DNA from 3 places in the Sphingobium wonjuense genome. Region 3 is predicted to be linked to each of the others. Evidence: predicted binding sites of a transcription regulator. Region 3 holds the regulator's gene; each other region holds the start of a gene.
What was found. The regulator LexA, encoded in region 3, represses DNA repair genes until DNA is damaged. The targets are predictions, from matches to a motif close to GTTCCNCNCTTGTTCT.
Positions count from the first base shown of each region.

Region 1 (7,526 bases), on a different contig from region 3:
TCGATTGGCGCACGCATTATCGGGGTCGATCTGGAACCCGATGGGCTCAACCTCGATCAGTTGAGCGACGCGCTCGAGCGTCACGATGTGAAGCTACTCTTCCTCATGCCCAACTTCCACAACCCGACCGGCGTGACGACTTCGCTCGACAAGAGAAAGAAGATCCTCGAACTAATCCGCATACATGGTGTGCCGGTGCTTGAGGACGACCATGCCCCAGAGATGCGCTTCCGCGGTGAACCGCTGCCCAGTTTGCGCGCACTCGCACGGCCGGAAGACCCGATATTCTACGGGCGCGGCTTTGGAAAATCGTATGTCCCGGGCATTCGGTTGGGCATGGTGATGCCGCCCCCGTCCTATTTCCAGGACATCGCCAGCCAGAAATCGATGACCGACCTTCACACATCCTGGCCGCTTCAGGAAGCCTTCGCCAGGTACCTTGGCACTCCAGCGGCGAGGGACAATGTGGAAAGGCAGTGCGTCGCCTATGCGCGCGTGCAGGATTTCGTGATCGATAAATTGAAGGCGACCCTGCCCCCGGAGTTCAGATTTATCGTCCCTGATGGTGGGTTCAACATGTGGATCGAGACGCCGCCCCATATCGATTCCGTCGACTTGTGCTGGGCTGCAGCCCAGCGGGGAGTGGCGCTTCTGGTTGGCGCTCCGTTGTTCCCGGATATTGAGAACTATCAAAGCTTCCGCCTCAGTTACGGAATCGCCGATTTCGATAAAATCGAATCAGGCATCGATCGCATCGGCGCGGCCATCCGCGACGTCGGTGCCAAACGGTCTCGCAGGTCGGCACCCGTCGTCTGACGACGGCAGGCACAGCAACGTAGGTCAATTGAACTAGAAAATCGCCACCTCCGCAAAATCCGCCCAGATTCTGGGCAGGTTAAAGTCCGGATTGTCTAATGATGAGTGTCAGCTTTAGGTTGAACCGGCCGTCATGCAGGCTTCCCACGAATCGCAGAGTCTCAGACCCAATATCATCTGAATGTCCGCTTCCAATCGGGGCGATTTCGCTGTCGAATGGCTTGGATGGGCGCTTAGCAGCCAAGCCGCCGCTGCACCAACGAATGACTGATCCCATCGAGAGCGGAAGGGACAGTGGTTGGCTAGCTTATCCGGCAGAGCCGCGCCAATAGATCAGATGCCAAGCGCCTATGACTTTGATCAGCTTAACCGTTGATAACAAAGAGGTTCAGGATCACGCCACTTCTTCCTCGGCATAAGGTCATCCAACGACACACTGTGAGGAGACAAGATATGTCCATGCGCAAATCCGTTCTTGCCATGACTCTCGCAGCCGCGACCCTTTCGGCGGCGATGCCTGCACCCTCTTTTGCCCGCGATGGCGGCTGGAACCGGTATGACCGCTACGAGCGGGTCCGCTATTCGGATCGCCGCGACGACCGTGGCTATCGCAATGATCGCGGCTATAGCTGCCGCAAGTCTGGCGGCACCACCGGCCTCCTTCTGGGTGGTGTTGCGGGGGCCCTTCTTGGCCGCGCGATCGACACCCGCGGCGACCGCGCGCCCGGCACAATTATCGGCGCAGGCGCCGGCGCCCTTGCCGGCCGGGCGATCGATCGCAATTCGAACTGCTAATTTACAAAATGCCCGGCCATCCTTCAGGATGGCCGGGCCAGATAGAAGCCTCTCTGGCTCAAAGCCAAGAGCCTTCGGGTCGCATGGAAAACTTACCACGTCTATGATGCGGATATTGTACAGCTTGGCCATTCTGAACCGGGCTACGTAACTATTTCGCTTAAAAAATTCAGCCAAAGAGGCCATGCAGGAACCAGCCCTGTCCACCGGTCGCGCTGTCCATGCCGTCGCCCTGCCGAAAAACCCAGTAGCGCGCTCCGGTCTCGTCTTCGACGAGGAAATAGTCCCTGACGCTGAGCCATTCCGCGTCGCTAACATGCCACTCGCCATAGATGCGTTCCGGCCCGTCAGCATGCTTCACGCGGCGCCGCGAACCGCGCCAGATGAAATGGACAGGCGGATGATCGGGAAGCAGCGCCATCGTATCGATCGGCTCTGGACGTGCAAACAAGCGCGAGGGTCTGGGCCATCGCTCGGGCCAGCGCAGAAGCGTAGGGTCCGCCATCGGCGCGATACGGGTGACCGACCGTTCGGGAATATCGCTCTCGCGAGCCGCGAGGCGAAACAGGCGGTCCTCCCCTACCCTGTTGCCCAATATGTCCACCAGCGCGGCGACGTCCGGCAACGGCGTCTCGCCAAGATTGGAGATGGTGCGATAACCAAGTGGCTCAACCGAAGGCGCAGCCAGCAACATTCGCTCAACCCCAAAGCCCGGATCGATAGTTTCCAGCCGATCGCAAAGGAGACGCCCCATCTGTTTCCTATCGCGGCTAGGCTTTGCAAGGCCCGCACGAATGGCCTCGATCCGATTGTCGACCCGGTGGAAGCGCAGATCGAGCCGCCTCGCGCCCACGCCAGCTTCCTCCAGTTGCTGGCATAGCTGCGCCACCAGCTTGTGCGTGTAGCGAGCCAAGGTTTCGGGCGCGCCGATCGGCTCGGCGAAGCAGCGCTCGATTTCGATGCGTTCTGGCGCTGCGACCGGTTCGAAAGGCTCAGCAACCCGGCCATATGCCTGGTCCAGCCGCAGGCCTGGCATCGAGCCGAAACGAAGGGCAAGGGAAGCGCGCGGCATCGCTTCAAGGTCTGCGATCGTCTCCATGCCCAGCTTGCCCAGAGCCGAAACGATGCCGACATCGAGCCGCAGGGCTGCGATAGGCAGGCCGCCAATGGCTGCGTTCAGGTCAAGCGGATCGACAATGCGCACCGGATCGGCGCCATAGCGTGCCAAAGCATGTGCTGCGCCGAAGGTAGGCGCACAGACCGCCCGGCCAGCCGTCTCCACCTGCCCCAAGCGCGTCAGCATGTCCTTGAGCAACCCATCGGCGCCGCCGTGCCTGTGGGTGGCGCCGGTGATGTCAAGCATCAGCCCGTCGGGTGGATCAACCGCGATGATCGGCGCGTATCGCCGAAGCGACCAGACCGCCAGCCGTTCAAGCCCTTCAAGATCTGCCTCGGGCTCAGCATCCATGATCTGAAGATCGGGCACCAGCGCTTGCGCCTTGGTGATGGCCATTCCGGCATGCAGGCCGATCAGGCGAGCGGGGGCATTCGCCGCGGTCACGACGCGGCGTTGCCCATCCATCCCAGCCAGGATCAGTGGCGCGTCATGAAGCGGCGCGCTCTGCCCAAGCCTGCGACGCAGCCGATCGGTCGGCCAGGTCGGCAGGAAGAGCGAGACAACCAGTCGCATCGCAGGCTTCCACAAGAAAATCGGCGCTCTCGCCTGCCCGGCACCGGATGAGCTCAACGAACCAGCGGTGTCGACCAACCCCCGGCACCGGAAGTGGATCGGATGGAACAGCCATCACCCGCCACCGCGTCGAGGACGCGGTAGGCTGGCCAAAATCAGCGGCTTCAGCCAGGCGCCGCCACCGCCGGATCGCGATCCCGATCGTGCCGCTGTCCTCAGCCGCCAGCTGAAGGCGCCGCGAGGCGGTCATCGACAATCGCGCGACCTCGGCGACGACACCGCCAAGACCACCATGGCGCAGCCCTTCTTCAAAACAGCTCAAAATGGCGGTTTCATCGCGCGCTTCGACATAGATGATCCGGTCAGGATCAAGCCCGGCCTGGGCAATCGCAGGCGCGAACAGATCCGCCTGTGTCATGCACCAGAGGATCGAGCCGCTTACCCGTGCCAGGATGCCGGCGGCAAACAGCGCGGGTGCAGCGCCATCGGTCACGCCTTGCGCGCCGCCAGCGATTTCATGCAACGCTCCAAGTGTGAGGCCGCCGCCCGGCAGCTTCGAGTCGATGGCGTCGATCCCAAATGGCAGCACTTGTCTGGCTTTGCGCTCAGCGCCTTCGATCTCAGCAATCCGGGCGCGCAAAGCAGCAACATGGGCGCGCGCCCCTCTGTCCGTCATCGAAGGGCCTCCTTGGCTCGGCGGTTGGATTCGTTCTCATTTTGTTCTATTGAGAGAAAGAGTCAACGGGCGGAGTCGGCGCATGGCGGTCGACACTCCCGACGGCTGCGAAACAAGTGAGGAATATCATGGCGAATGCGCCACGAAAGAAATTAAGCCTACGCCACGAAGGCAAGCAGGAACAGGCGCTCGAAACGCCGCCGGCTCCACCAAGCCCCCCTCCGACTCGGCCGGCCTCCATTATCATCCGAGCCACGATCCGGCACTCGTCAGCGACGACGAGATCCCCTGGTAAGCAGCGAGCAGCCCATGTCTCGGCTTCATTGCATGGCCGCAGGCCTTTCCCAGGTCGCCGATCATTTCAAGGCGGAGATGCCCGCACCGATCGAGTTGCCTTCTGAAACCACGGAGGGCGCGCTTGGGCTCGTCATTTTCGAGAACCGTGGCAGGCGGCTGATGCGGGCGGTCACCTGGGGCTTCCAGAGGCTCACCCGTGATATGCGCGAACGCGGCGAGGAGCCCGGCCGGATCGGGCTCGTGGCAGACCTCACCAATCCAAAATGGGATCAGATGGCTGCGGATCCACGCTATCGATGCCTGATCGTCATGACCCATTTCGCGAACCCTGACGGCGTGCCTGGCGAGCGTACCCGAACCTGGTTCTCCCTGAAGCACGAACCGATCATGGCCTGGGCCGGCTTCTGCCGAAACATACCCGATCAGGGGCCGCTCTATGCCGGCATGACCATGGATGCGAATGAGGCGATCCAGCCGACCAACGACCGGATGCCGGTGCTGCTCGACCCTCACGAATATGAGCCATGGCTGCATGGGTCGATCCGGGATGTCATCGGTTTCCAGTTTCGACCACCCTTCGCAGCCGAGCGCTTCAGGGTAGAGCAGACCGATGATCTCTGGCGCAGCGGCAAAGGGCCGCCATCGGCCAGCCCCCAACTGGCGCTCATCTGACATGGGCAGCGCTGCATTTCAGATGGACATGTTTGCTGAGCCGCTGCTGCCAGGGCTCGACTATGCCCGAGATTTCCTGACGCTAACGGAAGAGGCCGCGCTGATCGCCCGGATCGACACTGAGCCTCTGGCCCCTTTCCGTTATCAGCAGTGGACCGGCAAGCGGCTCACGCATAGCTTTGGCTGGAGCTATGATTTCGGGACGGGGCATTTCGGACCGACCGATCCCCTGCCCGATTGGCTGCTCCCGACCCGAGACCGCGCTGCAGGCTTCGCAGGCCTTGAATCAGACGCCCTCGTTCAGGCGCTGCTGATCCGTTACGACGCGGGCGCCGGGATCGGCTGGCACAAGGATCGACCGGTTTTCGAGGACGTCATCGGGGTGTCGCTCGGGTCATCCGCGCCCATGCGGTTTCGCAGGCGCCAGGCGACCGGCTTCGAACGGCGAACGGCGCCGCTCGAACCACGGTCGATCTACAAAATGGCCGGCGAGGCCCGAAATGATTGGGAGCATAGTATTGCCGAGATGGAAGCACCGCGCTGGTCGATCACCTTCAGGACCATGCGGCCCGCTCGATAGCCCACGCTCAAATACTAAGCCCCCTTCCCATTGCGCCGGCGCTGTTTGATGCTAGCCTCGCGGCATGTGCAATCTGTACACGGTCCGCAAGTCGGCAGCAGAAGTGGCCGCGCACTTTGGTGTGTCGGCCCCCGTCACGCAGTTCAATGTCCCCGAGGATGTCTATCCGGGCTACCCCGGCATGGTGGTCCGCGAACAGGACGGCGAGCGTCACCTTCAATCCATGGTCTGGGGCTGGCCCCTGCGCCTGAAGGGCATGAAACCTGAATCCAAGCCCAAGCCAGTCAACAATATCGCGGACCTCAAGAAATCCATGTGGGTGGGCTTTGCGCGAAAACCGCAGTGGCGCTGCATCATTCCGCTGACTGGCTTCGCCGAAGCCGAAGGCGCGAAGGGAAGCAAGACCCGGACCTGGTTCTCGCTCCATGATCGACCGATCTTTGGATGGGCAGCGCTCTGGCGCGACAGCGCAGAATGGGGACCGGTCTATTCAGGGGTCATGACCGACTGCAATGAGGCGATCCGACCGGTCCATGACCGGATGCCGGTGCTGCTTCTCGCCGACGAATATGATCGCTGGCTCCATGGCGATTTCGACGAGATCATAGGCTTTCAGGAGCGCTCCTTCCCTGACGCGATGATCGCCATCGATCGAACGACGGACCCGTGGGTAAAAGCGCGCTCGCCCCAACCTGAAAATCCGATGTTGCTCTAGAAGCTCGGACTCAGCGCCGCCAACGCAGGTCGATCAAGTACATATTTATGGCTGCAGCGCGCGGTTGAGCAAAGTTGACATGCAACTGCGTGGGCATACCCATTCTGATTTTGTGCAGGTTTAGCGATCATAAGACAGAAAGCGTCATCTGCTCAGCCTCGAAGCCCTTCTGGATCGCAAACCGCAAGGGCCTTGTTCTTGAATGAGCGACACTGCACGCCATTGTATCGGCGAAATCAGTGTCGCTCATCGGCATTGCACAATTTGAGCGAGCCGAGTTCCTAAAAGCGATGCTATCGCAAAAGTCGGCCAACGCTGATTGGGACTATGCCCGTCTGATCGATGTCAGCCTGCAGCTGCCGTTTCGGTCTCAACCTTCTTGTCGACCGGCTTGATGTCTTTCACAGGACGTCCGCCCTTTCCGCTTCTGGCCGTTTTCGCCCTTGTTGCGGGCTCAGCTTTGATGGCGGTCTTATCCGCGGCCTTCGGCTTTTGCGGAGCAGGAGAGTCAGCCGGAACAGAAGGCGTAGCGGCTTCGACCACCGGCGTAGCTGCGGGTTTGCGGGCCGGCTTTGCAGCCGTCACTTTTGCAGTCGCAGGCGCTTTTGCTGCGGATCGGGTCGGCTTGATCGCAGGTTCACCCTCGACGGCCGTGGGTGCGGCGGCTGGAGCTTCCACACTCTTGCCTGGTTCAGGCACGGCCTTGGAAGGCTTTGCCCGAGCGACCTTGGCCTTCGTGGCAACCGACTTCTTCTGGGTGGCGACCTTTTTGGCAGGAGGCGTTGCGACCAGGAGTTCGGGTTCAGATGCTGCCAGTGGCTGGACAGCTTGCCGACGGCCGAGCCCGATCTTTGCCGCGATAACGCGTCGCTGTTCAGCAAAAGCCGACGCCACCATCGGATAATCAATCGGGAGCTTGTAGCGTTCACGATACTGTGCCGGCGTCAAACCGTGGGTCGAGAGATGACGCTTGAGCGTCTTGTATGGCTTGCCGTCAATCAGGCTTAGGATGTGTTCAGAGGACGCAAGACTTTTACGGACCGATACAGCAGGCGTGACCTCAGGTTCGGCCGCGATTCCAGGAACCGTATCCCCTTGCAACGCAGTACGCGTCGCCGTGATCAATGCGGCTAGATCTTCATTCGCCACGCTGTTGTTGGATACATAAGCGCTGAGCAACTGAACGGTGAGTGTCGTGAGGTCTGTTTCATTGGCTTGCGACATGGTCTTTTCCTTCTTCGGGCCTGGTTCGCTCGCAGTCATGTTTCATCTGCGTTAAATCAAC
Region 1 is NZ_JAYKZY010000001.1:688,027-695,552, forward strand. It holds gene U5A82_RS02890 (aminotransferase-like domain-containing protein) at 1-816, shown strand, start outside; gene U5A82_RS02895 (glycine zipper 2TM domain-containing protein) at 1,270-1,611, shown strand; gene U5A82_RS02900 (Y-family DNA polymerase) at 1,781-3,301, opposite strand; gene U5A82_RS02905 (ImuA family protein) at 3,216-3,941, opposite strand; gene U5A82_RS02910 (SOS response-associated peptidase family protein) at 4,305-4,946, shown strand; gene U5A82_RS02915 (alpha-ketoglutarate-dependent dioxygenase AlkB) at 4,948-5,526, shown strand; gene U5A82_RS02920 (SOS response-associated peptidase) at 5,591-6,241, shown strand; gene U5A82_RS02925 (Ros/MucR family transcriptional regulator) at 6,587-7,465, opposite strand.
Region 1: U5A82_RS02905 (ImuA family protein) is a predicted target of LexA. The motif match lies at 4,010-4,025, and genes of this name have one in related genera.

Region 2 (7,526 bases), 1.5 Mb from region 3:
GCATGGCCCAGGGCGCCTTGCGCCTGGACGTCGCCATCGCCCGCACCGGCCGGTCCGACGATTATCTGCTCTGGCGCTTCACCCCCGTGCGCCAGCCCAGCGCACTGGACGACGTCAACCGCTTCCTCACCGGCGAAGCGGGGCGGCAACTGGGCGAGGCGGGCATCATGGCGGTGCTGATCGGCGGCGAAGGCCGCATCCGCGCGGCCAATGGCGCCTTCCTGTTGCGCGCGGCGGGGCGGATCGACGCCAATATCATCGGCCGCGATTTCGCCGCCCATATGCGGGTGGACGACAAGAGCCGCCTGTTCCTGGCGCGCGAAGAACAGGGCGGCCTGCCGCTGCGCCTGCTCCAGGTGCCCTTGAAGCGCGCGGCCCAGCCCAACGGGTCGCAGGCGTCGATGCAGGACGGGCCGATGCTGCTGCTGCTGATCGACGAACCGGCGGGCGGCGGCGGCACGTCCGCGCTCTCCTATATCGAAACGCTCCTGTCGCTGTTGCCCTTCGGCCTTGCCATGGCCGACCGGGACGGGCGCGTCCTCTTCCTCAACAACGCCTTCGCCCGCGTCGCGGGCCTGCGGGACGGCGAGAAACCCAGCTATCCCGGCGATCTCGTCGTGCGGGAGGATCAGGCGGCGGTCGCCGACGCGGTCCGTCGCTTCGCGGTGGGTCCGCAAATGTCGGGCGATATCGCGGTCCGCATGCGCGGCCAGCCCGACGATCCGGTCGCGCTCAGCCTGGCGGGCGTGCGGGGCCTGGGCGAAGCGGCGGTGCTGCTCAGCCTCAAGGACAATAGCGAGGAATCCAAGCTCAAGCGTCAGGTCGCGCAGGCGACCAAGATGCAGGCGATCGGCCAGCTGGCCGGCGGCGTTGCGCACGACTTCAACAATATCCTCACCGCCATCATCGGCCATTGCGACCTGATGCTGATGCGCCATACGCCCGGCGACAGCGACTATGACGATATTCAGCAGGTCAAATCGAACAGCAATCGCGCCGCGGGCCTGACCCGCCAGCTGCTCGCCTTCTCGCGCCAGCAGACCTTGCGCCCGCAGATATTGCAGTTGCCCGACATCGTCGCCGACGTCTCCAATCTGCTCAAGCGCCTGCTGGGCGAAAATGTGAAGCTCGACGTCACCCATGGCCGCAATCTGGGCGCGATCCGCGCCGATCCGGGCCAGCTGGAGCAGGTGATCGTCAACCTCGCGGTCAACGCCCGCGACGCCATGCCCGAAGGCGGCACGGTCAATATCCAGACCTATGCCGTCCCCGCCATCAAGGTGCGCGAAATGCGCCAGCAGATATTGCCCGCGGGCGATTATACCGCGCTGCGGGTGTCCGACACCGGCCTTGGCATCCCGCCCGACATTCTCGCCAAGATCTTCGAACCCTTCTTCACGACGAAGGAACTGGGGAAGGGCACGGGCCTCGGCCTGTCCACCGTCTATGGCATCGTCAAACAATCGGGCGGCTATATCTTCGCCGAATCCGAACTGGGGCGCGGGGCCAGCTTCGTCATCTATCTGCCCGTCTATAGCGGCGCGGACGCGGAACAGCCCGTTGCCGCCAAAGCGCCCAAACCCCGCAGCGAAACCTGGGGCACCGGCACCGTCCTGCTGGTGGAGGATGAAGATATGGTCCGCGCCGTCGCCGAACGTGCGCTCACGCGCCAGGGCTACAAGGTGCTGACGGCCAATGACGGCGAACAGGGGTTGGAGGTGCTGGGCGGCACGGAAAAGATCGACCTGCTGATTTCCGACGTGGTCATGCCCAATATGGACGGCCCCGCCATGGTCGCGCAGGCCCGCCGCGCCTATCCCGACCTGCCGGTCCTGTTCATGTCGGGCTATGCCGAGGAACAGCTGCGCAAATCGATCGACCTCGCCAATGTCGCTTTCCTGCCCAAGCCCTTTTCCGTCAGCCAACTGGCCGAAGCCGCGCGCGACGCCCTGGCCATGCGGCCGCTCACACCCTGAGTTTGCGCGGGATTAAGGTGAATATGCTGGGCAAGGCGACAGGGATCGGTTAGCGAGTTGGCTGGATTAGCGAGGATCGCACAGCATGTCGGACGCCAAGAGCATATTGATTGTCGAAGACGAAGCGATGATCGGCATGATGTTGGAGGATTATCTCGACGCCCTGGGCTATCGGCTGCATGCCGTCGCCGCCACGGTCGATGAAGCCTGTGCCCATGCGCGCGATGGCGGGTTCGACGCCGCTTTGGTCGACTGCAATCTTCAGGGCGAAAAAAGCTGGCCGGTGGCGGACATCCTCGCCGAACGCGGCGTACCTTTCGTCTTTGCGACCGGCGGCATGGCCGACGATCTGCCGTCCAGCCACGCCAGCCGACCGACGCTTGCCAAGCCTTTCACCATCGGCGCGGTCGAACGCGCATTGGGCAAGATCCTGAGCGAATAAAGCGTTCGGGCAAGCGGATAGGAAATTTCTGTTCCCCTCTTGTTCTTTAAGAACAAACAGGATACATCATCGCCAAGGCGCCGAATATTCGTGCGCTCTCCGCTTGACAGGAGGTAGGCCGATGACCGCAATGCTCTCACTCATCGATTCCAAGAAGAACGGGACAATGGACAGACAGAAAGCATTGGACGCGGCGCTCGCGCAGATCGACCGCGCCTTCGGTAAAGGCTCCGCCATGAAGCTGGGCAGCCGCGAAAAGCTGGAGATCGAAGCGATTTCCAGTGGTTCTCTCGGCCTCGATATCGCACTTGGCATTGGCGGCCTGCCCAAGGGGCGTATCATCGAAATCTATGGTCCCGAAAGCTCGGGCAAGACGACGCTCGCGCTCCATGTCATTGCCGAAGCGCAAAAGGGCGGCGGCACGGCGGCGTTCGTTGACGCGGAACATGCGCTCGATCCGGGCTATGCCAAGAAACTGGGCGTCGACATCGACGAACTGATCGTGTCTCAGCCCGATACGGGCGAGCAGGCGCTGGAAATCGTCGATACGCTGGTGCGATCCAATGCGATCGACGTGCTGGTGATCGACTCGGTCGCCGCGCTTGTGCCGCGCGCTGAAATCGAAGGTGAGATGGGCGACAGCCATGTCGGCCTTCAGGCGCGCCTGATGAGCCAGGCGCTGCGCAAGCTGACCGGCTCCATCTCGCGGTCCAAGTGCATGGTGATCTTCATCAACCAGGTGCGCATGAAGATCGGCGTGATGTACGGCAATCCGGAGACCACGACTGGTGGCAATGCGCTTAAATTCTACGCTTCGGTGCGTCTCGACATCCGTCGTACCGGCCAGATCAAGGATCGCGACGATATCGTTGGCAACGCGACCCGGGTGAAGGTGGTCAAGAACAAGGTTGCCCCGCCTTTCAAGCAGGTCGAATTCGACATCATGTATGGCGAAGGCATTTCCAAGATCGGTGAGATTCTCGATCTGGGTGTCAAGGCCGGGGTGGTAGAAAAATCGGGCGCCTGGTTCTCCTACGACTCGATCCGCATTGGGCAGGGGCGTGAGAATTCGAAAACCTATCTCAAGGAACATCCTGAACTGGCGGACAAGCTGGAAAAGGCGATTCGTGGCAAGACCGAAGAAGTCGCCGAAAAGATGATCACCGGACCCGATGCGGAGGATGATGGCGAATAAGCCCTGCAACTGCGTCCGGCCGGATCAGCCGGAACGCAGTTATGGGATATCGCCCGCCTTGCGCATCACGCTCTGAAAAGGCCCGCCGCGCTCCCCGCGCGACGGGCCTTTTACCGTCGGCGAGATGGAGGGGGGCAGGGCGCGGCTTACGCAGGAACCGCATGGCTTGTGTCCTGTAGAAGGCGGCACGCCAGTTTTCCCCTATGAAGGTCGGGCTTGGTCCTTATCTCGACCGCCCGGACATACCGATAGGATCAAGCCCGCGTAACGAAACAACAAGATGGACGGGAAATGTGCGAAGTTAAGCGGTCGCACGCCTATTTTCAGCCTTTCCCCAAAAGCAGAATCACCTTCGTTGCGTTGGCGCGCAGCCGTCCATGCCAAGTCTTCAACAAGCCGAAACAGCCCATCAAAGGCATAGCTTTCACGGCGAAACATCCCAATGCCCTTGCCAACATCCTGCGCCCAAACGATGCTCCTTAAGGCGCGCCGATTCGACCCGCCCCCTCTCACATTGGAACCCACTCATGCGCGTCGCCATCGAAGCGATACTCGATTATGATTTTGCCGAACCGACCGACGTCCTGCTGGCGGTAGAGGCCGCAGCGATGCCCGATCAGCAGGTCATTACCCAGTCCCACATCATCGACAATGCAGGCCCGTTGACGAACAAGCGCGGCGGCAGCGGCATCGGCCGCCGCACCTGGACCCGCACCGGCACCGGCCGCATGCTCAGCACCTATCGCGCGACCATGGAGGTTGCGCGCCAGCCGGTCGCGATCGCCAGCCTCGCCAAAAGCCCCCTGCCCAGCCTGCCCGAGGATGTGCTCCCCTTCATCTGGCCCAGCCGCTATTGCGAGGCCGATCGCTTCGGCAGTTTCGTCAGTAGCCATTTCCCCGATCTTCAGGGCGGGGCGCTGGTGCAGGCGCTGGTCGACTGGGTGCATGACAATCTCGTCTATGTGCCCGGCAGTTCGGACAGCACGACCACCGCCGCCGACACGTTCGTCGCCCAGCAGGGCGTGTGCCGCGATTTTGCGCATCTGACCGCCGCACTGATCCGATCGCGCGACATTCCCGCCCGGTTGGTGTCGGTCTATGCACTTGGCCTTGATCCACCGGACTTCCATGCCGTGGTCGAAGTCTGGCTCGACGGCGCCTGGCACATCGTCGATGCCACCGGCTTGGCCCCGGTCGAAACCATGGTCCGCATCGCCGTCGGCCGCGACGCCACCGACATCGCCTTCATGACCGTCTTCGGCGGCGCGATGATGAATGCGCAGTCGATCACCGTGACGCAGGCCTGACGCCGTCCCATCGCCGCGCGCCCACCCCTGGTGGCGCGCGGCGACCTGCCTCGCAAACGGTTGCCCATCCTCAATAATCCTTCGAATAGCGCAGGTTGGCCGACGATCCGGCATTGGTACCGGTCTTCGACAACAGGCTCAGCGTCTTCGACAACGCGATCTCCAGCTGGGTGGCGGTGAAGCCCTTTGAGTCGGTGATCACCTCCACATAGATATTGTTGGAGATATGCTGTCCCACCGCGAGCGAGGTGCCGCGCCCGGTCGCCTCGTCGCCACCGACGATGCCGATCCGGTCGAGACCCGAAGCCCCCTGCAACTTGCCCATCGGGTTCAGTCCGCCGCTGCCGCCCCGCAGCCCGTTGAGCGCCGCCGCCAGCTGCACCGCCTGCATCGCGGACAGGTTGGCGACATTATCGCCGAACAGGATGCGCGAGAGGATCTCGTCCTGCGGCAGAGTGGGGGTGGAGATGAAGGCGATATCGGGCTGCTGCGCCGACCCCGTCACCTGGATGCCCGCCGTCACCGTGTCGATCCGGGTTTCCGCCTTGATCTGGAGCGTCGGGTTCAGCATCGGCCCGTTGAAGGTGATGACCCCCCGCTCCAGCTCGAACTGCTTGCCCGAGAAGCTGTAGCGCCCCCGCAGCGATTCGATCTTGCCGATCACGCGCGGATCGGCGGTGGTGCCGGTGACGCGCATGTTGGTCTTCCATTCGGAATCCAGCCCCATGCCGGTCACGTAGATTTCATTGTCAGCGCGCACCCGGATGTCGAGCTTCCAGTCGGCGGGCTTCGCAGCGGCCTGCCGCGCAGCCAGGCGCTGGTCGAGCGGGTCGGTCCCGCCGCCCTTGCGGCGTATGCCCTGAAGCTGCCGGATATCCGTCCCGCCCTGCCAGGCGAAGCGGTAGCGGGTCTCGGGCAGATTGAGGTCGCCCTCGATCAGGCCGCCATTGGCCGCACTGTTGCTGATGTTGATCGTGCCGCTGACGACGCTGGTGATCGCTTCGCTGCGCGCGAGCCGGGCACGATCGAGCTTCACCGCGATATCCATCGGAAAACCGCTGGCGGCGGCCAGGCCGACATTGCCCGACGCCTGGACCGTGCCGTCACCAGCGCGGCCGGAAAAGTCGCGGATCTCCAGATGATCGTTGGTGAAGCGTCCATCCAGCTTCATCTGCGTCACGCGCGTTCCGAACGTCTCATTCTCATAGGTCAGCGCGTTGGCGCGCACCACGCCGTTCAGGCGCGGGTCGGTCAGCCGCCCGCTAAAGTCCGCCGCGACGGCAAGACCACCGGTCAATTGCTGGTCGGCAAGACCGGCGAAGGAGAAGAGCACATCGGCCGGTCCCGCATAGCGAATACCGCCGCCCAGCCGTGCGTTCTGCAACTGCTCGGACCAGCTCGCCCCCGCACCGGGCGGCGCCAGCGTGGCCGTGAAGCGCCCCAGCGTGTTGCTGCCGGCCCGGATCAGCCCGCGCAGGTCGCCGCCTGCCGAGGACAGCTTGCCCTCGATGCTCATCGACACCGGGTCGGACACGGCGGTCAGGCTGGACCGGCGGAAGTCGCTGATGGCAAGACGCGTCGTGGCGGTCGGGAAGGCGCTGCCCTGCTGGTTATAGTCCAGCGCGCCCGTCGCCCGCCCGCCGATGCCCAGACCAGGCGAGACTATATTGGCGATGGCCAGGTCGAAATCCTTGAACCGCGCCTGCGCGCTGGTCGTGTCGCCAAAGCGGCCCGCCAGATCGACCTTGCCCTGCGGCAATATCAATGTCGCCGGTTCCAGGCGATAGCCGCCCTTTTCGACACGGATGATAGCCGGATTGGCCAGGCGGAAATCGATATTGGCCGCCTTGCCCTGCAACGCCACGGCATAGAGGTCGGGACGCAGCGCCGCATTGGCGGCGATCGAGAAGGGCACGCCGCTGGACCCGTCCGCGACTATCTGCGCGCGGCCACGGCCACCCTGATAGTCGAGCCGCGCCCGCGCCTTGCGCACCACATAAGCGCCATAGGCCGCATTGGCGATCTGCGCGTCCGCCTTGATCTGCGGTTGTTCGGTCAATAATAGAGAGGCCTTCACGATCGCCCGGCCGATGACGATATCGACCTCTCCCGGCAGCTTCGCGTTGCTGGCGGTCGCATCGACATCGACGCCCTGCACCTTGCCCACGGCGGCCAATCGCACCGCGCCGTCGATGCCCGATCCGTTCAGCGTCAACTGGCCGGTAAAGGGACCGGCGGCGCTCTGCTGGATGCGGCCGTTCATGTCGACCCCGGCAAAGCGCGCCTTGGTCACGTCGATGGTCAACGGACCCTGCGCCGTGCGGATCAGCACATTGGCGAAGAAGGGGCCATAGGGCGATCCGCCGGTGGCCTCCAGCCGATATCCGGCCGCTTCGCCGTTCAGCTTGGCAACGACATCGGTCAGTTGCACCCCAACATTGGGGCGCGCCGCGCGCAACACCGCCTGTGGTCGTTCCATCGTACCGCGCACGGTCAGCGCCAGCGGTCCATATTGTTTCGAGGACGCCGCCGCATCGAAGGCGATCCGTCCGTCCGTGTCATAGCTGCCGGAACCGCTGTGGATAGTGAAATTGGGCGCCGCGCCT
Region 2 is NZ_JAYKZY010000002.1:294,957-302,482, forward strand. It holds gene U5A82_RS05260 (hybrid sensor histidine kinase/response regulator) at 1-1,976, shown strand, start outside; gene U5A82_RS05265 (response regulator) at 2,062-2,418, shown strand; gene recA (recombinase RecA) at 2,540-3,613, shown strand; gene U5A82_RS05275 (transglutaminase-like domain-containing protein) at 4,141-4,920, shown strand; gene U5A82_RS05280 (translocation/assembly module TamB domain-containing protein) at 4,991-7,526, opposite strand, start outside.
Region 2: recA (recombinase RecA) is a predicted target of LexA. The motif match lies at 2,449-2,464, and genes of this name have one in related genera.

Region 3 (7,526 bases):
ACAAGGCGATGGTCATCGGCGGTGTGCAGCTGGAGGCCAAGACCGGCGGCAAATCCGGCGATTGGCGCCGCGCTTCATGAGCCTGCTGCCGGTCGCCGAAGCGCAGGCGCGCCTGTTCGCCCTCGCCACGCGCCTGCCGGTCGAAACGGTTCCCATCGCCGACGCGACCGGCCGCTGGCTGGCGGACGATCTGCTCGCCATGCGTGACCAGCCCTGGGCCGACCTGTCGGCGATGGACGGCTATGCCGTGCGCGCGGCCGAACATCCCGGCCCGTGGCGGGTGACGGGGAAAAGCGCGGCAGGGGTTGCCGCGCCATCGCCGCTCGCCCCCGGCGACGCCTGCCGCATCTTCACCGGTGCGCCCCTGCCGCCGGGCGCGGACGCCATATTGATCCAGGAAAACGCCATACGCGCGGGCGACCTTCTGACGGCCAGCGACGATCCCCTGCCGACCGGTAGGCATATCCGCGCCGCCGCATCCGACTTCGCGCGCGGTTCGGTCTTGCTCGACGCGGGCAGCCACCTTGGCCCGGCGCAGGTCGCTCTCGCGGTGCTGGGGGGGCATGGCACGGTGCCGGTCCGCCGCCGTCCGCGGATCGCGCTGCTATCTACGGGCAATGAACTGGTGCCGCCCGGCGCGCCTACCCCGCCCGGCTTCCTCCCCTCGTCTAACGCGCCGATGCTGGCGGCGCTGCTGGCGGCCCTGCCCTGCGACGTGATCGACCTCGGCATCGTGCCGGACGATATGGACGCCATGGTCGCCGCAATGGAACGCGCCGGCAGCGCCAATGTCATCGTCTCGACCGGCGGCGCGTCCGTCGGCGACCATGATCTGGTGCGCCCCGCTTTCGTCCGCGCTGGCGGGACGCTCGATTTCTGGAAGATCAGGATGCGGCCGGGCAAACCGCTCATGGCAGGACGATTGGGCGACGCGATGTTCCTTGGCCTGCCGGGCAACCCTGTCTCCGCCTTCGTGACGGCAACCTTGTTCCTCCTGCCACTCGTCCGCCATGTCGGCGGCGCGACCCATCCGCTGCCGCTGGCGACCGACGCATCGCTGGCCTCTCATCTGCCTGCCACGGGCGACCGTGACGACTATCTGCGCGCCTGGCGTGCGCCTGATGGCATTGTGTCGGTAACGTCGCAGGATAGCGCCGCCACGGCCGCCATGGCGAAAGCCGATTGCGTGATCCTGCGCCCTGCCGGATCGCCACCCGCACAACCAGGAACACGCGTCGTCATCCTGCCGCTATGATGTGTTCGGGAGTGCTTGACTAACCTTCATCTGTTTCCTATGCGTTCCTCATACGTTCCACGGAGGACCGCGATGTTGACCCCCAAGCAGCAGGAATTGCTGAGCTTCATTCAGACCCGATTGGACGAAGGCGGCGTGTCGCCCTCGTTCGAAGAAATGAAGGATGCTCTGGATTTGCGGTCCAAGTCCGGCATCCATCGCCTGATCAACGCTCTGGAAGAACGCGGCTTCATCCGCCGCCTGCCCAACCGTGCCCGCGCGCTGGAGGTGTTGAAGCTGCCCGACGCGATGCATCGCCCGCCAGCACCCGTGATCGCGCTCAAGCCCAAGGCTGCGCCCGCCATTCCGATCGCCGCCAATGACGTGATCGAAATCCCGCTGCACGGTCGAATCGCGGCCGGCGTCCCGATCGAGGCTATGGAGGGGCAGACGATGCTGTCCGTCCCCGCCGCCCTGCTGGGCGCGGGCGACCATTATGCGCTGGAAGTCTCGGGCAATTCGATGATGGAAGCGGGCATACTCGATGGCGACTTTGCGCTCATCCAGCGTACCGATGTCGCTCGCGAGGGCCAGATCGTCGTCGCCCTGATCGACGAGGCGGAAGCGACGCTCAAATATTTCCGCCGCGAAGGCAGCCGGGTCCGGCTCGATCCGGCCAACAGCGCCTATGAACCCCAGGTCTATGATCCACGGCAGGTCCGCATCCAAGGCAAGCTGGCGGGGCTGCTGCGCCGCTATAATTGAGGCTTTGGTCGCCATGGCCTGCGAACGGACCGAACTATCCACGGATGCGCGTCACCGGGCGTGTGGACGGTGTGAACTTCGCCACTATCCAGGCTGATCGACAGCCCGCCGGTGCGCGCCAGCAGCCGACGGTCTATCTTCATCCAGCGCGGGCTGCACCAGCGTGGCAGGCGGCGATCGCTGACGACGATGTCCGCCGCCGCGCAATCGCGGGCGAAGTCGCGCCGCGCGACCAGCGCATCGCTGCGGGTGAACAGCAGCCGCCATGGTCGCCCTTTTCTATCGGTCAGGCGGACAGCGCACAGATCGCGGGAACATCGCGCGTCCGGCAAATCCGCGATCGCCGCCAGTTCGCCATCATAACCCGCGCTTTCGGACAGGACATCCCGCACATATTCGCCCGCCCGGTCGCGCAGTATGGCCATACCGTCACCCGTTCGCACCGCCACATGCCGCCCGTCGCCCGTCACCAGAATATCCGGCGGCGAAGCCACAAATGTCGCGACCACCCCGATCAGGACCGGCCCAGCGCCCAGCCAGCGCCATCCGGTTCGCCACAGCAGGCACCACAGCAGCCCGACGACCGTCAACCCGAACAACGCCATGCCCATGGTCGGCGCCAGCAGGCTCGCCATCGGACTGGCGGCGACGCTGTGGGCCAGAAGCAGCAACAGGTTCAACGCCTGCGCGGTCAGCCACCAGGCAGGCGCACCCAGGCCCACGACATCCAGCAGCAACGCCAACGCTTCCAGCGGCATGACGACGAAGGTGGTAAGCGGGATCGCGATCAGATTGGCGAATGCACCCAGCAGGCCCGCCTTATGAAAATGGAACAGGGCGATGGGCATCAGCACCAGTTCGACGGCAATGCCGGTCGCCAATGTCACGGCCAGGGCGCGCCCGATCTTGCGCGCCAGATCTTCATCCCGCGCCGCAGCGAAGGCGCGAAACCGCGGATGTTCGGCGAGCGCCACCAGCGCGGTGACGGCCGCGAAGCTCATCTGGAAACTCGGCCCCGCCAGCGCTTCGGGCCATAGCGCCAGTACCACCAGCGCGCCGGTCGCCACCAGGCGCAGCGTCACGGCATCCCGGCCCATCGCCAGTCCGCCCAGCACCAACAAGGCAGCAACGCATGACCGCACCGTGGGAACCTCGGCCCCGGTAGGTGTGGTTAAGGCCTATGGTTAATGCCGAACAAGGGCCAGCATTAGCGAACGAAACATCCTGTTCACGATCTTTGGGTATCATCGCACGGCAATCGTTCCGTAGGTATCTGTAATGCTATCATACATCGCATTTGTTCTGGCAGCAGCCACTTCAGACATAACCGTGGATGAGCCAATCACCCGCATGTTTGGAGCGGTGACATACTCCGAAGCGATATGTGAAAATCATCGTCAAAGGCATTGCGAGAACAAAGACACGAGGGTCGGCATTTCTGCCCCTCCGTTCTACATCTACGACATCGGACACGAACTGATCGTCATCCACAAGAACGAAAAATGTATCGGTCGATACTATGTCTCTTATGACGATTTGCGGACCAAAAAGTCATTATCCAAAGTGCTTTCGACCGAGAGCGGCTGTTCAAAGCAACAAGGAGGACAGGCAGGAGGAATAAGCTCTCAACTGGACGACATTTTTGCCGCCGCAAAATACATGAGAGAGCGGGCATCGGTCATTTTCGGTCCGATCGAAAAGCGTTGCAAGGTAAAGCGAGACAAAACGGGCTGGCCCATCAGTTCAACGTGCTGAATGCCATTCTGCCCTAAAATCGCTCAAAACTGCGGATAAATCAGGGTTTGACTCCTATAACGCGCTTGTCAGCAATGTATAACCGATCCCTGCCAGCGCTCCGCCCGCCGCCGCGATCAGCATCAGCGGCCAGCCCAACGCCGCCCGCTGGCTCAGCGCCATCACGCGCATCAATAGAAAAATGACCGCGCCGATCAGCGCCGTCACATGCAACCCACTGATCGAGAGCAGATGGGCAAGGCCGCTGCGCCGCATCGCCTCTGCATCGGCGTCGGATATCGCGCCCTGATCCCCGGTCGCGAGCGCAACCGCTATGCCTGCCGCTGGGCCATCAACGCGATCAAGTATGTGCTCGAACAATCTGGCCCGCAGTGACGGTGAGACCGTGGATGGATGCAGCACTTCGATCGGCTTGAGCGCTTTCCCCGTCGCGCCGATCCCCTGAAAATAGGCGCGCGCCGCAAAGTCGTAGCCGCCCGGCACGCTCGGCGGTGCAGGCGGCATCAAGCGGACCCGAAATCGGATCCGCGCGCCCTCCCCCAGTCCCACTGGCACGTCGGCCTCAGCCATGTTGACGCGCACCACTGTCGGCAGATCGGGCGCATCGACCGGACGCAGCATCACGCGCACCATCGCCTGCGCTGGGACCGGTCGCACCCCCGTCACCTCGCCCGTCAACTGGACGAAGGTTGCGCGGGCAAGCGGGGGCTGTCCCAGAATCACTGCCTTCCCCCAGACCAGCAGGCAGCCCATGCAAGCCAATATTGCACCCGCGACAATGATCCGCCGCAACCGCCCGCCGGCCGGGAGCATCGCCCCCATGCAGGCCATCGCCAACGCCCCGCAGCAAAAGGCCAGCCATGCCATCGCATGGGGTAGGATGAACCAGGCGGATATGCCGCCGCCCAGCGCGATCGGCACCCAAAGGCCGATCTGTTCGCGCTCACGCTCCAGCCAGCTTTCCAGCAGCGCCACCCCGCTGCGCGCCAACGCGAGCGGCCTCGCGCCAAGCGAGGTTTGTCGTGGCTCAAAAGCCATGCTAGGGGGCGTCGCATCCATGGTTCAGCAAGGCGAATGTCAGGCAATATGACGGCAAGTGCAACGGGAATGAACAAGCAGGTGGTGACCCGTTTCGCCCCGTCTCCGACTGGATTCCTGCATATCGGCGGCGCCCGCACTGCGCTTTTCAACTGGCTGTTCGCCCGTCACCATGGCGGCAAGTTCCTGCTGCGTGTCGAGGACACCGACCGCGCCCGTTCCACCGACGACGCGGTGGCCGCGATTTTCGACGGACTGGACTGGCTGGGCCTGGGCGGCGATGAGCCTGCCGTGTTCCAGTTCGCGCGCACGCCGCGCCATGCCGAGGTCGCCAACCAGCTCCTGGACGCTGGTCACGCCTATCGCTGCTACGCCACGCCAGAAGAACTGGCCGAACTTCGCGAGCAGCAGCGCGCCGCCAAGCAGCCAATGCGCTATGACGGCCGCTGGCGCGATCGCGCACCCGAGGAAGCGCCCGCAGGTGCGCCTTTCGTCATCCGCATCAAGGCGCCGCGTGAAGGCGAAACGGTGATCGAGGATGCCGTGCAGGGCCGCGTAGTCGTGCAGAATGTCGAACTGGACGACATGATCCTGCTGCGGTCCGACGGTACGCCCACCTATATGCTGGCCGTCGTCGTCGACGATCACGACATGGGCGTGACCCATGTCATCCGGGGCGACGATCATCTCAACAACGCCTTCCGCCAGTTGACCATCATCAAGGCGATGGGTTGGGCAGAACCGATCTACGCGCATATCCCGCTGATCCACGGATCGGATGGGGCGAAGTTATCCAAGCGCCACGGCGCGCTGGGGGTCGACGCCTATCGCGACGAGATGGGGATGCTGCCCGAAGCGGTGCTGAACTATCTGTTGCGGCTGGGTTGGGGCCATGGAGACGAGGAGATCATCTCGATCGCTCGCGCCATCGAACTATTCGACATCGATGGCGTCGGCCGGTCGCCGTCCCGCTTCGACATCAAGAAGCTGGAAAATCTGAACGGCCATTATCTACGCGAAGCCGATGATGTCCGCTTGTCGAAGCTTGTCGCGCCTCGTGTGGAAAAACGGCTTGATATCACTCTTTCGGATACCAATCTGTCCGTCTTGACACAGGCCATGGCTTCGCTGAAGCCGCGCGCCAAGACCCTTAATGAAATTGCGGAAGGTGCAGAATTTCTGTTCAAAAATTGCCCGCTCGATTTTGACGAGAAGGCTTCCGCTCTGCTAGATGATTCCGCGCGCGCGCTGGTTCAAAAGACAGCCGACGCTCTCCAGCCCGTTCAGTCCTGGACGGTTGAAGCGATCGAAGACGCGATACGCCGTGTGGCAGAGGATGCCGGTCTGGGACTGGGCAAGGTGGCGCAACCGCTTCGTGCGGCGCTGACCGGCCATACGGTCTCGCCGGGGATTTTCGATGTCCTCTTCCTTCTGGGGAAAGAGGAGAGCTTGGAACGACTGAACGGTGTAGGGCACGCATCAATCGGTTGATGGCACTCAAGGAGAACAATATGCCGGATAATACAGCCAATTTGACCGTCGGGGGAGAAGCGAAGGATTATGCCGTCATGGACGGCACGGTCGGCCCGCAGGTCATCGACGTGCGCAAGCTTTACGCCAATACCGGCATGTTCACCTACGATCCCGGTTTCACGTCGACCGCCAGCTGTGAATCCGGCCTGACCTATATCGATGGCGATCAGGGCGTCCTGCTGCATCGCGGTTACCCGATCGGCCAGTTGGCCGAACAGTCCAGCTTCATGGAAGTCTGCTATCTGCTGTTGAACGGCGAACTGCCGTCGAAGGGCGAGCTGGAAGATTTCACCAACACGATCACGCGCCATACGATGGTGCATGAACAGTTGACTGCGTTCTTCCGCGGCTTCCGCCGCGACGCGCATCCCATGGCCATCATGGTCGGCGTGGTTGGCGCGCTGTCGGCCTTCTATCATGATTCGACCGACATCAACGATCCGGAACAGCGCCGTATCGCAAGCCATCGCCTGATCGCCAAGATGCCGACGATCGCGGCCATGGCGTATAAATATTCGGCGGGTCAGCCCTTCGTCTATCCGCGCAACGACCTGTCCTACACCGCCAATTTCCTGCGCATGACCTTCTCCGTCCCCGCAGAAGATTATATTCCCGATCCGGTGATCGTGGACGCGATGGACAAGATCTTCATCCTTCACGCCGACCATGAGCAGAATGCGTCGACCTCGACCGTGCGTCTGGCAGGGTCTTCGGGCGCCAACCCCTTCGCCTGCATCGCGGCTGGCATCGCCTGCCTGTGGGGTCCGGCGCATGGCGGCGCGAACGAAGCGGCGCTCAACATGCTGCGCGAAATCGGCACCGTCGATCGCATCCCGGAATATATCGCCCGCGCCAAGAACAAGGACGATCCGTTCCGCCTGATGGGCTTTGGCCATCGCGTCTATAAAAATTACGATCCGCGCGCGACCGTGATGCAGAAGACCGCGAAGGACGTTTTGGAAAAGCTGGGCGTCAACGACCCGGTCTTCGATGTCGCCAAGGAACTGGAACAGATCGCCCTCAACGATCCTTATTTCGTCGAAAAGAAGCTCTATCCCAATGTGGACTTCTATTCGGGCGTGATCCTGTCGGCGATCGGCTTCCCGACCGAAATGTTCACCGTGCTGTTCGCGCTGGCCCGGACCGTTGGCTGGGTGGCGCAGTGGAACGAAATGATTTCGGACCCAGCGCAGAAAATCGG
Region 3 is NZ_JAYKZY010000002.1:1,834,851-1,842,376, forward strand. It holds gene moaC (cyclic pyranopterin monophosphate synthase MoaC) at 1-80, shown strand, start outside; gene U5A82_RS12880 (molybdopterin molybdotransferase MoeA) at 77-1,255, shown strand; gene lexA (transcriptional repressor LexA) at 1,328-1,999, shown strand; partial or broken gene U5A82_RS12890 (ComEC/Rec2 family competence protein) at 1,990-3,171, opposite strand; gene U5A82_RS12895 (hypothetical protein) at 3,278-3,754, shown strand; partial or broken gene U5A82_RS12900 (ComEC/Rec2 family competence protein) at 3,815-4,792, opposite strand; gene gltX (glutamate--tRNA ligase) at 4,862-6,283, shown strand; gene gltA (citrate synthase) at 6,304-7,526, shown strand, end outside.